Regions from separate parts of the Zestomonas ipomoeae genome, predicted to be linked through region 2. Evidence: predicted binding sites of a transcription regulator. Region 2 holds the regulator's gene; the other holds the start of a gene.

Region 1 (7,757 bases), on a different contig from region 2:
GAGGACGCCGGCTACACCGCGGTGGAGGCCAGCGAACTGGCCGAGGCCGGCTTCCAGACCTTTCTCGAGGCCCGCCACCAGGTCAGTCTGTTCCCGGACGTGCAGCCGACCCTGGAACGGCTCGCCAATCGCTACATGCTCGGCGTGCTCACCAACGGTAATGCCGACGTGCGTCGCCTGGGCCTTGCCGACTACTTCCAGTTCGCCCTCTGCGCCGAGGAGCTGGGCATCGGCAAACCCGACCCGCATCCCTTTCGCGAAGCGCTCAAGCGCGCCGGAGTGGAAGCCGAGCACGCGGTGCATATCGGCGACCATCCCGGCGATGACATTGGCGGCGCGCTGAATGCCGGCCTGCGGGCGATCTGGTACAACCCGCTGGGCAAGCCGTGGACCGGCGCAACCCCGGCCCACGCGGAAATCCGCAGCCTGGCGGAGCTGCCCGCGCTGCTGGAAGGTTGGGGCCGCGCCTGACCCGTCGCCAGCACACTGGCGCCCCTGACAGCTCGCCCACTGGGCTTTCGGCAGCGGATTCGCGTCCTCTTCACCCGCAGCAACGCACACCACGACCACAAAAAAGCCCGCCAGTAGGCGGGCTTTTTCTTTCGCATTCGGGGAACTAGATGGGGCGGCTGCCGTACTTGCTATCCGGCTTCTTCGGCGGATCGGCAACTACGTTGGGCTCCACTTCCTGGACCTTGCCACCACGGGCGAGGAACTCGGCCATGGCTCTTTCCAGGGCTTCGCGCTCCTTCTGCTTGGCTTCGATGCTCGGCAGCTCATCGGCGTCGACCGCAGCCTTGGCCTTCTTGCCCGTGGGCGCCGCGCGCTCGGAACTGTCGTCGTCGCCATCGCCGTCGTCATCCGCCGTGGCCAGCTCTTCGCCGTCCTCTTCGTCGGTTGCTTCCAGATCGTCTTGTTCCAATTCTTCGTCGCTCATGCTCAACCTCATGACTTGCGAAAAGCAGGTTAGTTATAGCCCAGCAGCGCCAGCTTTCTAACGCTGCCGGAAAAAATTCAACAACCACTGCAACCCGAGTGGTGCTGCGGCACACCGTGCCGGTCGCCGATGCAAGGCACCGACGAGAGCCGGGGCTAACCAGCCGGCTCGGCAAGCGCCTCCCTGGCGCCGCCTTCAAATTCCTCGCCATGCAGGGTGGCGAGTAGCCGGCGCGCACCGCCATGGTCGCGATGCTCGCCGAGGTAGATTCCCTGCCAGGTGCCCAGCGCCAGCCGCCCCTGCGCAATCGGCAGGCTCAACTGGCAACCCAGCAGGCTGGCCTTGAAGTGCGCCGGCAGATCGTCCGGCCCTTCGTAATCGTGCTCGTAGCCGCCCTGGCCCTGCGGCACCAGGCGATTGAAGAAACGTTCGAAATCCCGCCGCACCGCGCTGTCGGCATTCTCGTTGACGGTCAACGAGGCCGAGGTGTGCTGCAGGCAGAGGTGTAACAGACCCACCCGGTAGGCTGACAGTTCCGGCAACGCCGCCAGCACCTCATCGGTGACCAAGTGGAACCCGCGAGGACGCGCCCGCAAGGTGATCAAGGTTTGCCGCCACATGAAAGCCCCGTTTCGTCATACCGCCTGAATCATACGGTGCCGAATCGCCCGCAAGGTTCAATGCCGCACGCCGCGCTGCGTTCCAGCGCCGCGCATTCTAGCGCGGCCAGGAAAAAAACAAAGGGCGCCCGAGGGCGCCCTTCGAAGTTCTTCCGGAAATTACTGCTTGGTGAATTCCGGATAGGCTTCCATGCCGCATTCGGCGATGTCCACGCCTTCGTATTCTTCTTCCTCGGATACTCGCAGGCCGATGACCAGCTTGAGCACACCCCAGACGACCAGGCTGGCAATGAACACCCAGGCGAAGATCACCCCGATGCCCAGCAGTTGGGCGCTCAGCTTGGCGTCGCCATTGGTCAGGCAGACCGCCAGCAGGCCCCAGATGCCGACCACGCCGTGCACGGAAATGGCACCGACCGGATCGTCGATCTTCAGCTTGTCGAGGCCAAGGATGCTGAATACCACCAGCACGCCACCGACGCCGCCGATCAGCGTGGCCTGGATGGCGGACGGGGTCAGCGGCTCGGCGGTGATGGCCACCAGGCCGGCCAGGGCGCCGTTCAGGGCCATGGTCAGATCGGCCTTGCCGAACAGGATGCGGGCTACGATCAGCGCGGCGATCAGGCCACCGGCGGCGGCCATGTTGGTGTTGACGAACACGTTGGCCACGGCATTGGCATCGTCGATGGTGCTCATCTTCAGCTGCGAGCCGCCGTTGAAGCCGAACCAGCCCATCCACAGGATGAAGGTGCCGAGGGTGGCCAACGGCAGGTTGGCGCCGGGGATGGCATTGACCTGGCCCTTGGCGCCGTACTTGCCCTTGCGTGCGCCGAGCAGCAGCACGCCGGCCAGCGCGGCGGCCGCACCGGTCATGTGCACCACGCCGGAGCCGGCGTAGTCGAGGAAGCCCGCTTCGTTGAGGAAGCCCGAGCCCCACTTCCAGTAGCCTTCGACCGGGTAGATGAAGCCGGTCATCACCACGGCGAAGGCCAGGAACGCCCACAGCTTCATGCGCTCGGCGACAGCGCCGGAGACGATGGACATGGCGGTGGCGACGAACACCACCTGGAAGAAGAAGTCGGAACGCGCCGAGTAGTAGGGCGCGCCGTCACCGCCGGCGGCGATCACGTCGGCGGCATGTTCCTCGCCGAGCAGGAAACCGAAGCTCGGCAGGAACCCGCCTTCCGGGCTGGAATACATGATGTGGTAGCCGATCAGCATGTACATCACGCAGGCCACCGCGTACAGGGCGACGTTCTTGGTCAGGATCTCGGTGGTGTTCTTGGCGCGCACCAGGCCCGCCTCGAGCATGGCGAAACCGGCCGCCATCCACATCACCAGCGCACCGCAGATCAGGAAGTAGAAGGTATCCAATGCGTACTGCATGGGAATCAGTGCTGTGTTATCCATGAATCACCTCTTGCCGTGGCGCTTTTCCAGCGCCGTTCGGTTAAGGCACCCGGGTTGGCTCCGGGCGCGCTCCGTGTGCTTACAGGTTGTAGCCACGCTCGTTGTGCAAGGCGAGGTCGAGGCCGACGGTCTCTTCCTCATCGCTGACGCGCAAGCCCATCACCAGATCGATGACTTTCAGGATCGCGAAGGTCAGGACCGCGGTGTAGATCACCGTGAAAGCCACCCCCTCGGCCTGGATCCAGAGTTGCCCCGCGATACTTTCCACTTCGCCGAAACCGCCCAGCGCGGGTGCCGCGAAGGCGCCGGTTAGGATGGCGCCGACGATGCCGCCGACGGCATGCACGCCGAATACGTCGAGCGAGTCGTCGTAGCCGAGCTTGCGCTTGAGGCTGGTGGCGCAGAAGAAACAGATCACCCCAGCAGCCAGGCCGATGACCAGCGCGCCCATCGGGCCCACCGTGCCGGAGGCCGGCGTGATGGCCACGAGGCCGGCCACCGCACCCGAGGCGATGCCCAGCACGCTCGGCTTACGGTGGGTGAGCCACTCGACGAACATCCAGCCCAGCGCAGCGGCGGCGGTGGCGACCTGGGTCACCAGCATGGCCATGCCGGCGGTGCCGTTGGCGGCCACCGCGGAACCGGCGTTGAAGCCGAACCAGCCGACCCACAACATGCTCGCGCCGATAAGCGTGTAGCCGAGGTTATGCGGCGCCATCGCAGTGGTCGGGTAGCCCTTGCGCTTGCCCAGCACCAGGCAGGCCACCAGGCCGGCGATACCGGCGTTGATGTGCACCACGGTGCCGCCAGCGAAGTCGAGCACGCCCCAGTCCCACATCAGCGCGCCGTCGCCGCTCCAGACCATATGGGCGATGGGCGCGTAGACGACGGTGAACCACACGGCCATGAAGATCAGCATCGCGGAGAATTTCATGCGCTCGGCGAAGGCACCGACGATCAGCGCCGGGGTGATGATGGCGAAGGTCATCTGGAAGGTGACGAACACGCTTTCCGGAATGCTGCCTACCAGGCTGTCGGTGCCCAGGCCGCTGAGGAACGCCCTGGAGAAACCGCCGACGAAGGAGTTGAGGTTGATCACCCCTTGCTCCATGCCGGTGGTGTCGAAGGCCAGGCTGTAGCCGTAGACGACCCACAGAATGCTGATCAGGCCGGTGATGGCGAAGCACTGCATGAGCACCGAGAGTACGTTCTTCGAACGCACCATGCCGGCATAGAACAGCGCCAGGCCGGGGATGGTCATGAACAGCACGAGCACGGTAGCGACCAGCATCCAGGCCGTGTCACCGCTGTCGAGGGTTGCCTCCTGCGCCCAGGCAATGCCTGGAACGAGGGACAAAAGGGCTCCTAGCCCTGCGATTTTTCGCAGAGTCATGGGTTTGGCTCCTGGGGCTTTTTGGGGGTTCGGGGGCGCTTAGATCGCGTCGGTGCCGGTTTCGCCGGTACGGATGCGGATGGCCTGCTCCAGGTTGACCACGAAGATCTTGCCGTCACCGATCTTGCCGGTGTTGGCGGCCTTGGTGATGGCCTCGATCACGCGGTCGAGCTGGTCGTCGGCGATAGCCACGTCGATTTTCACCTTGGGCAGGAAATCGACCACGTATTCGGCACCGCGGTACAGCTCGGTATGGCCCTTCTGCCGACCGAAGCCCTTGACCTCGGTGACGGTGATGCCCTGCACTCCGATCTCCGACAGCGATTCGCGCACGTCGTCCAGCTTGAACGGCTTGATGATGGCAGTGACTAGCTTCATATAACTCTCTCCCGTGTAAGGTGGACTTGCCCCAGGAATGCGAACCCGGCTCAAGTCTAAGCGCAGTATCTGGCTTTGTAACGCGCCGCAGGCCCGCCGTGGCCCGTGTGACACCAGCCAACCGCTCCTGGCGAAAGCTCCAGCTCCGCCCGACGCACCGGAACTGCATCGGTGCACGCGTCACGGGGCATAAAGCAGAAATCTTGCCACTCTGGTGAAAAGTTCGGTTTTTCATGCGCTTAGCCGGCAAAACGACAGCATGGCGGGGTTTCGCACGGCCGCACCCGCACTACAACGGTGCGCCCCGCCTTCATCCCCTGCGCAAAAAGCGTGCACCACTGCGGGCGAAAGGCCTCGTGCTACACTGCCGACCGCGTTTTTCACCGGAATCGTTCCCATGCTGCCGCCCAAAGCCCTGCTAGACGCCCTCGGCACCCACGCATCGCGCCTGTTCAATGGCGACTCCCCGCTGCCGCGCAGCGAAGTGGAAGCCCAGCTCAAGGCCCTGTTGCAGAGCGCCTTCAGCAAGCTCGATCTGGTCAGCCGGGAAGAATTCGACAGCCAGATGACAGTGCTCGCGCGGACCCGCGCCCGCCTCGAGGCACTGGAGGCCAAGGTCGCCGAACTCGAAGCCAAGATTCCACCGCAGTCGCCGCAGACGCCGCCCGCCGAGTAAACGCTCGCCGCGCGGCATGCCATCAAGGAGTGATGCATGTCCCTGGCCATTGTCCACAGCCGCGCCCAGGTCGGCGTCGAAGCCCCCGCCGTCACCGTCGAGGCCCATTTGGCCAACGGCCTGCCGTCCCTGGCGTTGGTCGGCCTGCCGGAAACCGCGGTCAAAGAAAGCAAGGACCGCGTACGCAGCGCCATCCTCACCTCCGGCTTCGATTTTCCGCCTCGCCGAATCACATTGAATTTGGCTCCCGCCGACCTGCCGAAGGACGGTGGTCGCTTCGACCTGGCCATCGCCCTGGGCATTCTTGCCGCCAGCGGCCAGTTGCCTGCCGAACGCCTGGCGGACGTCGAATGCCTGGGCGAGCTGGCGCTGTCCGGCGCCCTGCGCCCGGTGCAGGGCGTGCTGCCCGCCGCCCTGGCCGCCCGTGCCGCCGGGCGCACCCTGGTGGTGCCGAGCGCCAACGCCGAGGAAGCCTGCCTCGCCGCCGGGCTGACCGTGCTGGCCGCCGACCATCTGCTGCAACTGGCGGCCCACTTCAACGGCCAGACGCCGCTGGCGCCCTACCAGGCCCAGGGGCTGATCCGGCGCAGCCAGCCCTACCCCGACCTGGCCGACGTGCAGGGCCAGGCCGCCGCCAAGCGCGCCCTGCTGGTGGCCGCCGCCGGCTCGCACAACCTGCTGTTCAGCGGCCCGCCGGGGACCGGCAAGACCCTGCTGGCCAGCCGCCTGCCCGGCCTGTTGCCGCCGCTGGACGAGGAGGAGGCACTGCAGGTCGCTGCCATCCATTCGGTAGCCAGCCATTCGCCGCTGGATGCCTGGCCGCAACGCCCGTTTCGCCAGCCCCACCACAGTGCGTCCGGCCCGGCGTTGGTCGGCGGCGGCAGCCGCCCGCGGCCGGGCGAGATCACCCTGGCGCACCAGGGCGTGCTGTTTCTCGACGAGCTGCCGGAATTCGATCGCAAGGTTCTGGAGGTGCTTCGAGAGCCCCTGGAATCGGGCGAAATCGTGATCGCCCGCGCCCATGACAAGGTGCGTTTCCCCGCACGTTTCCAGCTCGTCGCGGCGATGAACCCCTGCCCCTGCGGTTACCTGGGCGACCCCAGCGGCCGCTGCCGTTGCACGCCAGAGCAGATCCAGCGCTACCGCGCCAAGCTGTCCGGGCCGCTGCTCGATCGCATCGACCTGCACGTCACCGTCGCCCGCGAGGCCACCGCACTGCATGTCGCCCCCGGCGGCGGCCCGGACAGCGCCAGCGCCGCCGCCCAGGTCAGTGCCGCGCGACAACGACAGCTCGCTCGCCAGGGCCGTGCCAATGCCTTCCTCGACCTGCCGGGCCTGCGCCAGCACTGCGCGCTGCACGGCGACGACCAGGCCTGGCTGGAAAAAGCCTGCGAACGTCTCGGGCTGTCCTTGCGTGCCGCCCATCGCATCCTGAAGGTGGCGCGCACCCTGGCCGACCTGCAGCAGTCCGAACGAATCGATCGGCAGCATCTGGGCGAAGCGCTGCAATACCGCACCAATCTGGGCTAGCTGCGCGCTGCGCCGACCGCCGCCAGGCGCGCCGCCCAGATCACCGTGTCCGCCAGCATGAACAAGGTGTCGTTGCCCGGCCCGCCGAAGCAGAAGTTCGCCACGCCCGGCGCGATGATCTCGCCGAGCAGGTCGCCGCTGGGGTCGAATACCTGCACGCCGCTGGCCGAGGAACTGTAGACCCGTCCGGCGGTGTCCAGTTTGATGCCGTCCGGAATGCCCGGACTCACCACGGCGAACAGCCGCTCGTTGGCCAGATGCCGACCGCCCCGTACATCGAACGCACGGATATGGTGCGGCCGCTCGACGAAGTAGCTGCCGGGCACCTGGATGGCGCCACTGTCGGTGATATAGAGCACCGACTCGTCCGGCGAAAAGGCCAGGCCGTTGGGCTTGTCGAAGCTGTCCGCTACCACGCTCAAGCCCCGCGAGCACGGATCGTAGCGATAGACGAAGTCGCCGAGCAGCGGCGCTTCCTTGAAGCCTTGCAGCGCACCGTAAGCGGGGTCGGTGAACCAAATGGTGCCGTCGCTCTTGACCACCACGTCGTTGGGCGAGTTGAAACGCAGGCCGCGCCATTGGTCGACGACGGTTTCCTGCGCCCCGCTGGCCCGGTGCAAGCGGCTGATGCGCGCAGGCGATGTCTTGCTGCCCTGCTCGCAGACCAGCAGGTAGCCTTCGCGGTCGAGGGTCATGCCGTTGGCCGCGTTGCTGGCGGCGCACACCGTGGTCGCGGCGTCGGGCGGCAACGGAAAATCGCCGCCGCGCAGGTCGATGCGCCTGATGTCTACCTGCAGGAAACCAGGCAGCGGC
Region 2 (7,757 bases):
CAGCGCGCCGCTCTGGAACAGCACACCAAACTGCTTGCGCATGTCGAACAGATCGCCGCGCGAGAGGGTCGGCAGGTTCTGCCCGTTGACCCATACTTCACCGCTGGTCGGCTTCAGTTGGGCGGCGATCAGCCGCAGCAACGTCGTCTTGCCGCACCCGGAAGGCCCCATGATGCCGGTGACCTTGCCACGCGGTATGCGGATATCGACATTATTGAAAATGCTGCGCGTGCCCCGCCGGAAGGTCACTCCCTTCAGCTCGACCGCGTAGGCGTTATCGGCGCTCACTCTAGACTCCTTGCGATGCGGCCTCCCTGACAACCGGTCCCATGAGCGGGAAACCACAGCAGCAGGCCCGGCCGAATTGGCCGCGCACTATATCACCGCCACCATCGGCCGCCCAAGCGGCAAACCGTACGCACTCTGCGACAACCTTGGCAAACAATAGTGAGCGAATCGGCCTTTCCCGCTATAATCCCCGCCTTTTAAGCGGCCGCAACATTTCAACCATGAGCCAGACCAGCGACTTGATCCAGTCCGCGCAGCGCACCATTCGCCTCGAAATCGAGGCCGTTGAGGGCCTGTTGCCGCGTATCGACGCCCATTTCGTGCGCGCCTGCGAGCTGATCCTCGCCTGCAAGGGTCGGGTGGTCGTGGTGGGCATGGGCAAGTCCGGACACATTGGTAACAAGATCGCCGCCACCCTAGCCAGCACCGGCACCCCGGCATTCTTCGTGCACCCAGCCGAAGCCAGCCACGGCGACATGGGCATGATCACTCGCGACGATATCGTGCTCGCCCTGTCCAACTCCGGCTCGACCGCGGAAATCGTCACCTTGCTGCCGCTGATCAAGCGCCTCGGCATCACCCTGGTCAGCATGACCGGCAACCCCGACTCCCCGCTCGCCCAGGCTGCCGAAGCCAATCTGGACACCCGGGTCGCCCAGGAGGCCTGCCCGCTGAACCTGGCGCCGACCTCCTCCACCACCGCCTCTCTGGTGCTGGGCGACGCCCTGGCCATCGCCCTGCTGGAAGCCCGCGGCTTTACCGCCGAAGATTTCGCCTTTTCGCACCCTGGCGGGGCGCTCGGTCGTCGCCTGCTGCTGAAAGTGGAGAACGTGATGCACGCTGGTGAACGCCTGCCCCAGGTGATGCGCGGCACCTCGCTGCGCGAGGCACTGCTGGAAATGACCCGCAAGGGCCTGGGCATGACCGTGGTGATCGACGACTCGGGCCGCCTGGCTGGCGTATTCACCGACGGCGACCTGCGCCGCACCCTGGACAAGGGCATCGACGTACGCCAGGCGAGCATCGACGAGGTGATGACCCTCCACGGCAAGACCGCTCGCGCCGAGATGCTGGCCGCCGAGGCCCTGAAGATCATGGAAGACAACAAGATCAATTCATTGGTGGTAGTGGACGACCAGGACCGCCCGGTCGGCGCACTGAACATGCACGACCTGCTGCGCGCAGGGGTCATGTGATGAACCAGCTCCTGCAGCGTGCCAAGGCCATCAAGCTAGCCATCTTCGACGTCGACGGCGTGCTCACCGACGGTCGCCTGTACTTTCTCGCCGACGGCAGCGAGTTCAAGACTTTCAACACGCTCGACGGCCACGGTATCAAGATGCTGATCGCCTCGGGCGTGCGCACCGCCATCATCAGCGGCCGCAGCACTCCGGTGGTCGAGCGCCGGGCACGCGGCCTCGGCATCCATCACCTGTTCCAAGGTCGAGAAGACAAGATCGTCGTGCTCGACGAACTGCTCGGCGAGCTGGGATTGGGCTACGAGCACGTGGCCTATCTGGGCGACGACCTGCCTGACCTGCCGGTGATCCGCCGTGTCGGCCTGGGCATGGCGGTGGCAAGCGCCGATGCGTTCGTCCGCCAGCACGCCCATGGCGTCACCCAGGCCCGCGGCGGCGAAGGTGCGGCCCGGGAATTCTGCGAACTGATCATGCGCGCCCAGGGCAGCCTCGAAGCTGCCCAGGCCGCTTACCTATAGGCCCGGCATGCTGCGCAAACTGCGACTCTTCGTTATTTTCTCGGTACTGGCCGCACTGTTCGCAGCACTCGGCTACTGGAACATCCGCCCCGAAAGCTTCATGGAGAAACCGCCGGTTGCCGTGGACGAGAAGGCCGTCGATTTCTATGTGCTCAATGCCCACAGCGTGCAGTTCCAGGCCGACGGCGCCCTGCACTATGAGATGACCGCCGACAAGCTCGAACATCTCAAGGCCAGCGACGTCACCTTGCTGAGCAACCCCGACCTGCTGCTCTATCGCGGCACGCCTCACCCCTGGCACGTGCGCAGCGCTCGCGGCGAAGTGGCATCCCAGGGCAAGGAAGTCGAACTGATCGATGCCGTACGCATCGAGCGTACCGACGCCAAGGGCCGCCCCACCGTCATCACCAGCAGCCGCATGACCGTATTCCCCGAGAAGGAATATGCGCAAACCCAGCAAGCCGTTAGAATCGAGGCGGCCAACGGGGTGACCACGGCACAGGGAATGAAAGCGTATTTGAACGACGGCCGGATGCTCCTGCTGTCCAACGTAAGAGGCCAACATGAGGTTCGTTAAAACCCTCCCCCTTCTGCTCAGCCTGAGCGCCGCGCTAGGAAGCGCGACAGCCTGGGCACTGCCTAGCGACCGCGATCAACCGATCCGTGTACAGGCCGACAGCGCGGAACTCGACGACAAGCAAGGCGTGGCGGTCTACCGCGGCGACGTGGTGATCACCCAGGGCACCCTGAAGATCACCGGTAACACCGTCACCATCACCCAGAACCAGCAAGGTGATATCGAAGTCTTCACCGCGGTCGGCAAGCCCGCCTACTACGAGCAACTGCCAGCCGAGGACAAGCAGATCGTCAAGGCCTATGGCCTGACCATCCAGTACTTCGCCGACAAGGAGCGCGTGGTATTGATCGACCAGGCCAAGGTGATCCAGGAAGGCAACACCTTCGAGGGCGAGAAGATCGTCTATGACACCCGCCGTCAGATCGTCAACGCCGGCCGTGCCACCGGTACGCCGCTGACCACGCCGCGCCCGCGCATCGATATGATCATCCAGCCGAAGAAAAAAGAAGGCCAAGCCCAGTAATGGCGACCCTCAAAGCCCAACACCTGGCCAAGAGCTACAAAGGCCGCCAGGTGGTTCGCGACGTCAGCCTGTCCATCGACAGCGGCCAGATCGTCGGCCTGCTCGGCCCCAACGGCGCCGGCAAGACCACCTGCTTCTACATGATCGTCGGCCTGGTCGGCGCCGACCAAGGTCGGGTGCTGATCGACCAGCAGGACGTCACTCACCTGCCAATGCATGGCCGTGCCCGTGCCGGGATCGGTTACCTGCCACAGGAAGCCTCGATCTTTCGCAAGCTCAGCGTGGCCGACAACATCATGGCCATCTTGGAAACCCGCAAGGATCTGGACCGCGCCGGCCGTCGCCAGGCACTGGAAAGCCTGTTGCAGGAATTCCACATCAGCCACATCCGCGACAACCTCGGCATGAGCCTTTCCGGCGGCGAGCGTCGCCGTGCGGAAATCGCCCGCGCCCTGGCCACCGAGCCGAAATTCATTCTGCTCGACGAACCCTTCGCGGGCGTCGACCCGATCTCGGTGGGCGACATCAAGCAGATCATCCACCATCTCAAGGCCAAGGGCATCGGCGTGTTGATCACCGATCACAACGTGCGCGAAACCTTGGACATCTGCGAAACCGCCTATATTGTCAATGACGGCCAACTGATCGCCGAAGGCGACGCCGACACCATCCTGGCCAACCAGTTGGTCAAGGAAGTCTACCTGGGTCACGAGTTCCGCCTGTAATGGCGCAACTTTTCCTCACGAAGTTGTAGGCAAACCCCGAGAGGTCAGGCATATAATTTGCTTCCTGGTGGCGCTTGTCTGGCGCCCTGTTGTGGAAAGGCGCTGAGCGCCGGCAAACAAGGTGCGTATGAAACCTTCGCTAGTCCTTAAAATGGGCCAGCAGCTGACGATGACCCCGCAGCTGCAACAGGCCATCCGCCTCCTCCAACTGTCCACCCTGGATTTGCAGCAGGAAATTCAGGAGGCCCTGGAATCCAACCCGATGCTCGAGCGGCAGGAGGAAGGCGACGACTTCGACAACTCCGACCCGCTGGCCGATAGCGCCGAACAGACCCCACCGAACGGCCAGGACAACAGCAGCAGCCAGGAAACCAGCTTCCAGGAATCCAGCAGCGACGTGGAGAGCCTGGAGGATGGCGAATGGCATGACCGCATTCCCAACGAGCTGCCGGTCGATACCGCCTGGGAAGACATCTACCAGACCAGCGCCAGCAGCCTACCGAGCAGTGACGACGACGAGTGGGACTTCACCACTCGCACCTCCGCCGGCGAAAGCCTGCAAAGCCACCTGCTCTGGCAGCTGAACGTGGCGCCGATGTCCGACAAGGACCGATTGATCGCCGTCACCCTGATCGACTGCATCAATAACCAGGGCTATCTCGAAGAAACCCTCGAGGAGGTCGTCGAAGCCTTCGATCCGGAACTCGACATCGAACTCGACGAGGTCGAAGCCGTCCTGCACCGTATCCAGCAATTCGAGCCGGCCGGCATCGGCGCGCGCGACCTGCGCGAGTGCCTGTTGCTGCAATTGCGCCAGCTGCCGGCCAGCACCCCCTGGCTGAGCGAGGCCCAGCGCCTGGCGGGGGACTTCCTCGAACTGCTCGGCAGCCGCGACTACAGCCAGTTGATGCGCCGTATGAAGCTCAAGGAGGACGAGCTGCGGCAGGTGATCGAGCTGATCCAGAGCCTCAACCCGCGGCCAGGCTCGCAGATCGAAGCCAGCGAACCCGAATACGTAGTACCCGATGTAATCGTGCGCAAGCACAACGAGCGCTGGCTGGTGGAACTCAATCAGGAGGCGGTGCCGCGCCTGCGGGTCAACCCGCACTACGCAGGCTTCGTCAAACGCGCCGACTCCAGTACCGACAACACCTTCATGCGCAATCAGCTGCAGGAGGCCCGCTGGTTCATCAAGAGCCTGCAGAGCCGCAACGAAACCCTGATGAAGGTCGCCACGCAGATCGTCGAGCACCAACGCGGCTTCCTGGAGTACGGGGACGAAGCGATGAAGCCGCTCGTACTGCACGACATCGCCGAGGCCGTGGGCATGCACGAGTCGACCATTTCCCGCGTTACCACACAGAAATTCATGCACACTCCCCGCGGCATATACGAGTTGAAATACTTCTTCTCGAGCCACGTCAGCACCGCCGAGGGCGGCGAATGCTCGTCCACGGCGATCCGCGCCATCCTGAAAAAACTGGTCGCCGCGGAAAATCCGAAAAAGCCGTTGAGCGACAGCAAGATCGCTGGTTTACTGGAAGCACAGGGCATTCAAGTAGCCCGTCGCACAGTCGCCAAATACCGTGAATCCCTCGGTATAGCGCCTTCCAGCGAACGCAAGCGACTAATGTGATGCGAACTTGATCCACGCCAAAGTGTTCCGGTGGCAAGCCCGTTAGCTTGTCTCTACACACACGGCAACAAGGAGAAGCGGTATGCAAGTCAACATCAGTGGACATCAGCTGGATGTGACCGACGCCCTGCGCGACTATGTCGACGAGAAACTCGGCCGACTGGAGCGCCACTTCGACCGGATCACCAACGTGCAGGTGATCATGACGGTCGAAAAACTCAGACAGAAGATCGAAGCCACCCTGCACGTTTCAGGCGCCGAGGTCGTCGCCAATGCCGAGCATGAGGACATGTACGCGGCCATCGACCTGCTCACCGACAAGCTCGACCGACAACTGATCAAGCACAAGGAAAAGCAGCTCGACCGCCAGCAGGGCGCCATGGCCCGCTGACCTCCCCTTCCTATGATCCGACTTGAAAATATCCTGACCCCCGGCCGTTCCCTGGTGAACGTGCCGGGCGGCAGCAAGAAGCGCGTTCTCGAACAGATCGCCAATTTGGTTGCCCGCGAGCTACCGGACCTCGATGCGCAGGACATCTTCGAGAGCCTGATCGCCCGCGAGAAACTCGGCTCGACCGGCTTCGGCAATGGCATCGCCATCCCCCACTGCCGCCTACCCGGCTGTGCCGCACCGATCAGTGCGTTGCTGCGTCTGGATCGACCGGTGGACTTCGACGCCATCGACGGCGCCCCGGTGGACCTGCTGTTCGTTCTGCTGGTTCCGGAGGCCGCCACCGACGCGCACCTGGAACTGCTTCGCCAGATCGCCAGCATGCTCGACCGCAGCGAGGTGCGCGAGCGACTGCGCCAGGCACCGAGCAGTGAAGACCTGTATCAGGTGGTAGTGGACGTGCAGAACAACTCGTAAGGGTCCGACATGCGCTTGATCATCGTCAGCGGCCGCTCCGGCTCGGGCAAGAGCACCGCCCTCGATGTGCTGGAGGATAACGGCTTTTACTGCATCGACAATCTGCCGGCCGGCCTGCTCCCGGAGTTGGCCGAACGGGCCCTGCTGCATACCGAACTATTGCAACCCCAGGTCGCCGTTTCCATCGATGCGCGCAACCTGCCCAGCCACCTGCAGCGCTTTCCCGAGTTGCTCGACGAGGTGCGCGCCCGCCATATCCAGTGCGACGTACTCTATCTGGACGCCGATGACGAAGCCCTGCTCAAGCGCTTCTCGGAAACCCGCCGACGCCATCCGCTGACCGATGAGAACCGCTCGCTGGCCGAAGCCATCCAGGATGAGGCGCAGCTGCTGGGTCCGATTTCGGACCTGGCCGACCTGAAGATCGACACCACCCATCTGAATCTCTATCAGCTGCGCGATAGCATCAAGGTCCGCCTGCTGAACAAGCCGGAACCGGGCACCGCCTTTCTGGTCGAATCGTTCGGCTTCAAGCGCGGCATGCCGATCGATGCCGACCTGGTATTCGATGTCCGCTGTCTACCCAATCCCTACTGGAAACCCGACCTGCGTGATTTCTCGGGGCTGGATCAGCCGGTCATCGATTATCTGGCGGCCCAGCCCGACGTAGAGGAGATGTTCCAGGATATCCAAGCCTACCTGCATAAGTGGCTGCCACGCTTCGCGGCCAGCAACCGTGCGTATGTGACCATTGCCATTGGCTGCACCGGCGGCCACCACCGCTCGGTGTACCTGGCCGAACGTCTCGGCCGCGCGCTCAAACAACCATTGAAGAACGTTCAGGTCCGACACCGCGACCTTAGTTAGAAGGATTCAAGCGCGATGCCCGCCTGCGAGATAACCATCATCAACAAGCTGGGCCTGCATGCGCGAGCGGCCGCCAAATTCGTTGGCGTCGCCGGGCGCTTTCCCTGCCACGTACGGATTGGTCGGAACCCGCAGAGCCTGGTGGACGGCAAGAGCATCATGTCGGTGATGATGCTCGCCGCCGGCAAGGGCACCGACATCTACCTGCACACTGAAGGCGAGCAGGAGGAAGAAGCGCTGAGCGCGCTGATCGAGCTGATCAATAACCGCTTCGAAGAAGAGGAATAGGGCAGCACGCATCGCTGCCGCCCGGCCCGCCGCTAACTGCCTGCCACCGTCATCTTCTCGATCAGCACTGACCCTGTGCGGATGTTGCTGCGCAGCTCCAGGTCGCTGCCCACCGCCAGGATCTGGCGGAACATATCGCGCAGGTTGCCGGCGATGGTCACCTCCTGGACGGGGAACTGGATTTCGCCGTTTTCCACCCAATAACCACCGGCTCCCCGCGAATAGTCGCCGGTGACCATATTCAGCCCCTGCCCCATCAGCTCGGTCA

Evidence for each region. Region 2 encodes sigma-54, which starts transcription at its own class of promoters, with help from an activator protein. Its sites were predicted from a motif close to ANTGGCATNNANNTTGCTNT; they were not measured.
Region 1: the regulator sigma-54 is predicted to act here: its motif matches at 4,930-4,949, upstream of glnK (P-II family nitrogen regulator).

What each region holds. Positions count from the first base shown of each region.
Region 1 is NZ_JBSKHQ010000002.1:330,045-337,801, forward strand. Features, by position in the region: gene ACWKV7_RS05160 (HAD family hydrolase) at 1-471, shown strand, start outside; gene sutA (transcriptional regulator SutA) at 617-937, opposite strand; gene ACWKV7_RS05170 (secondary thiamine-phosphate synthase enzyme YjbQ) at 1,093-1,557, opposite strand; gene amt (ammonium transporter) at 1,717-2,967, opposite strand; gene ACWKV7_RS05180 (ammonium transporter) at 3,047-4,360, opposite strand; gene glnK (P-II family nitrogen regulator) at 4,400-4,738, opposite strand; gene ACWKV7_RS05190 (accessory factor UbiK family protein) at 5,136-5,414, shown strand; gene ACWKV7_RS05195 (YifB family Mg chelatase-like AAA ATPase) at 5,451-6,944, shown strand; gene ACWKV7_RS05200 (SMP-30/gluconolactonase/LRE family protein) at 6,941-7,757, opposite strand, start outside.
Region 2 is NZ_JBSKHQ010000007.1:108,037-115,793, forward strand. Features, by position in the region: gene ACWKV7_RS10495 (ABC transporter ATP-binding protein) at 1-288, opposite strand, end outside; gene ACWKV7_RS10500 (KpsF/GutQ family sugar-phosphate isomerase) at 510-1,484, shown strand; gene ACWKV7_RS10505 (KdsC family phosphatase) at 1,484-2,005, shown strand; gene lptC (LPS export ABC transporter periplasmic protein LptC) at 2,013-2,582, shown strand; gene lptA (lipopolysaccharide transport periplasmic protein LptA) at 2,569-3,105, shown strand; gene lptB (LPS export ABC transporter ATP-binding protein) at 3,105-3,830, shown strand; gene ACWKV7_RS10525 (RNA polymerase factor sigma-54) at 3,958-5,466, shown strand; gene hpf (ribosome hibernation-promoting factor, HPF/YfiA family) at 5,549-5,857, shown strand; gene ptsN (PTS IIA-like nitrogen regulatory protein PtsN) at 5,870-6,334, shown strand; gene rapZ (RNase adapter RapZ) at 6,344-7,201, shown strand; gene ACWKV7_RS10545 (HPr family phosphocarrier protein) at 7,217-7,489, shown strand; gene pmbA (metalloprotease PmbA) at 7,522-7,757, opposite strand, start outside.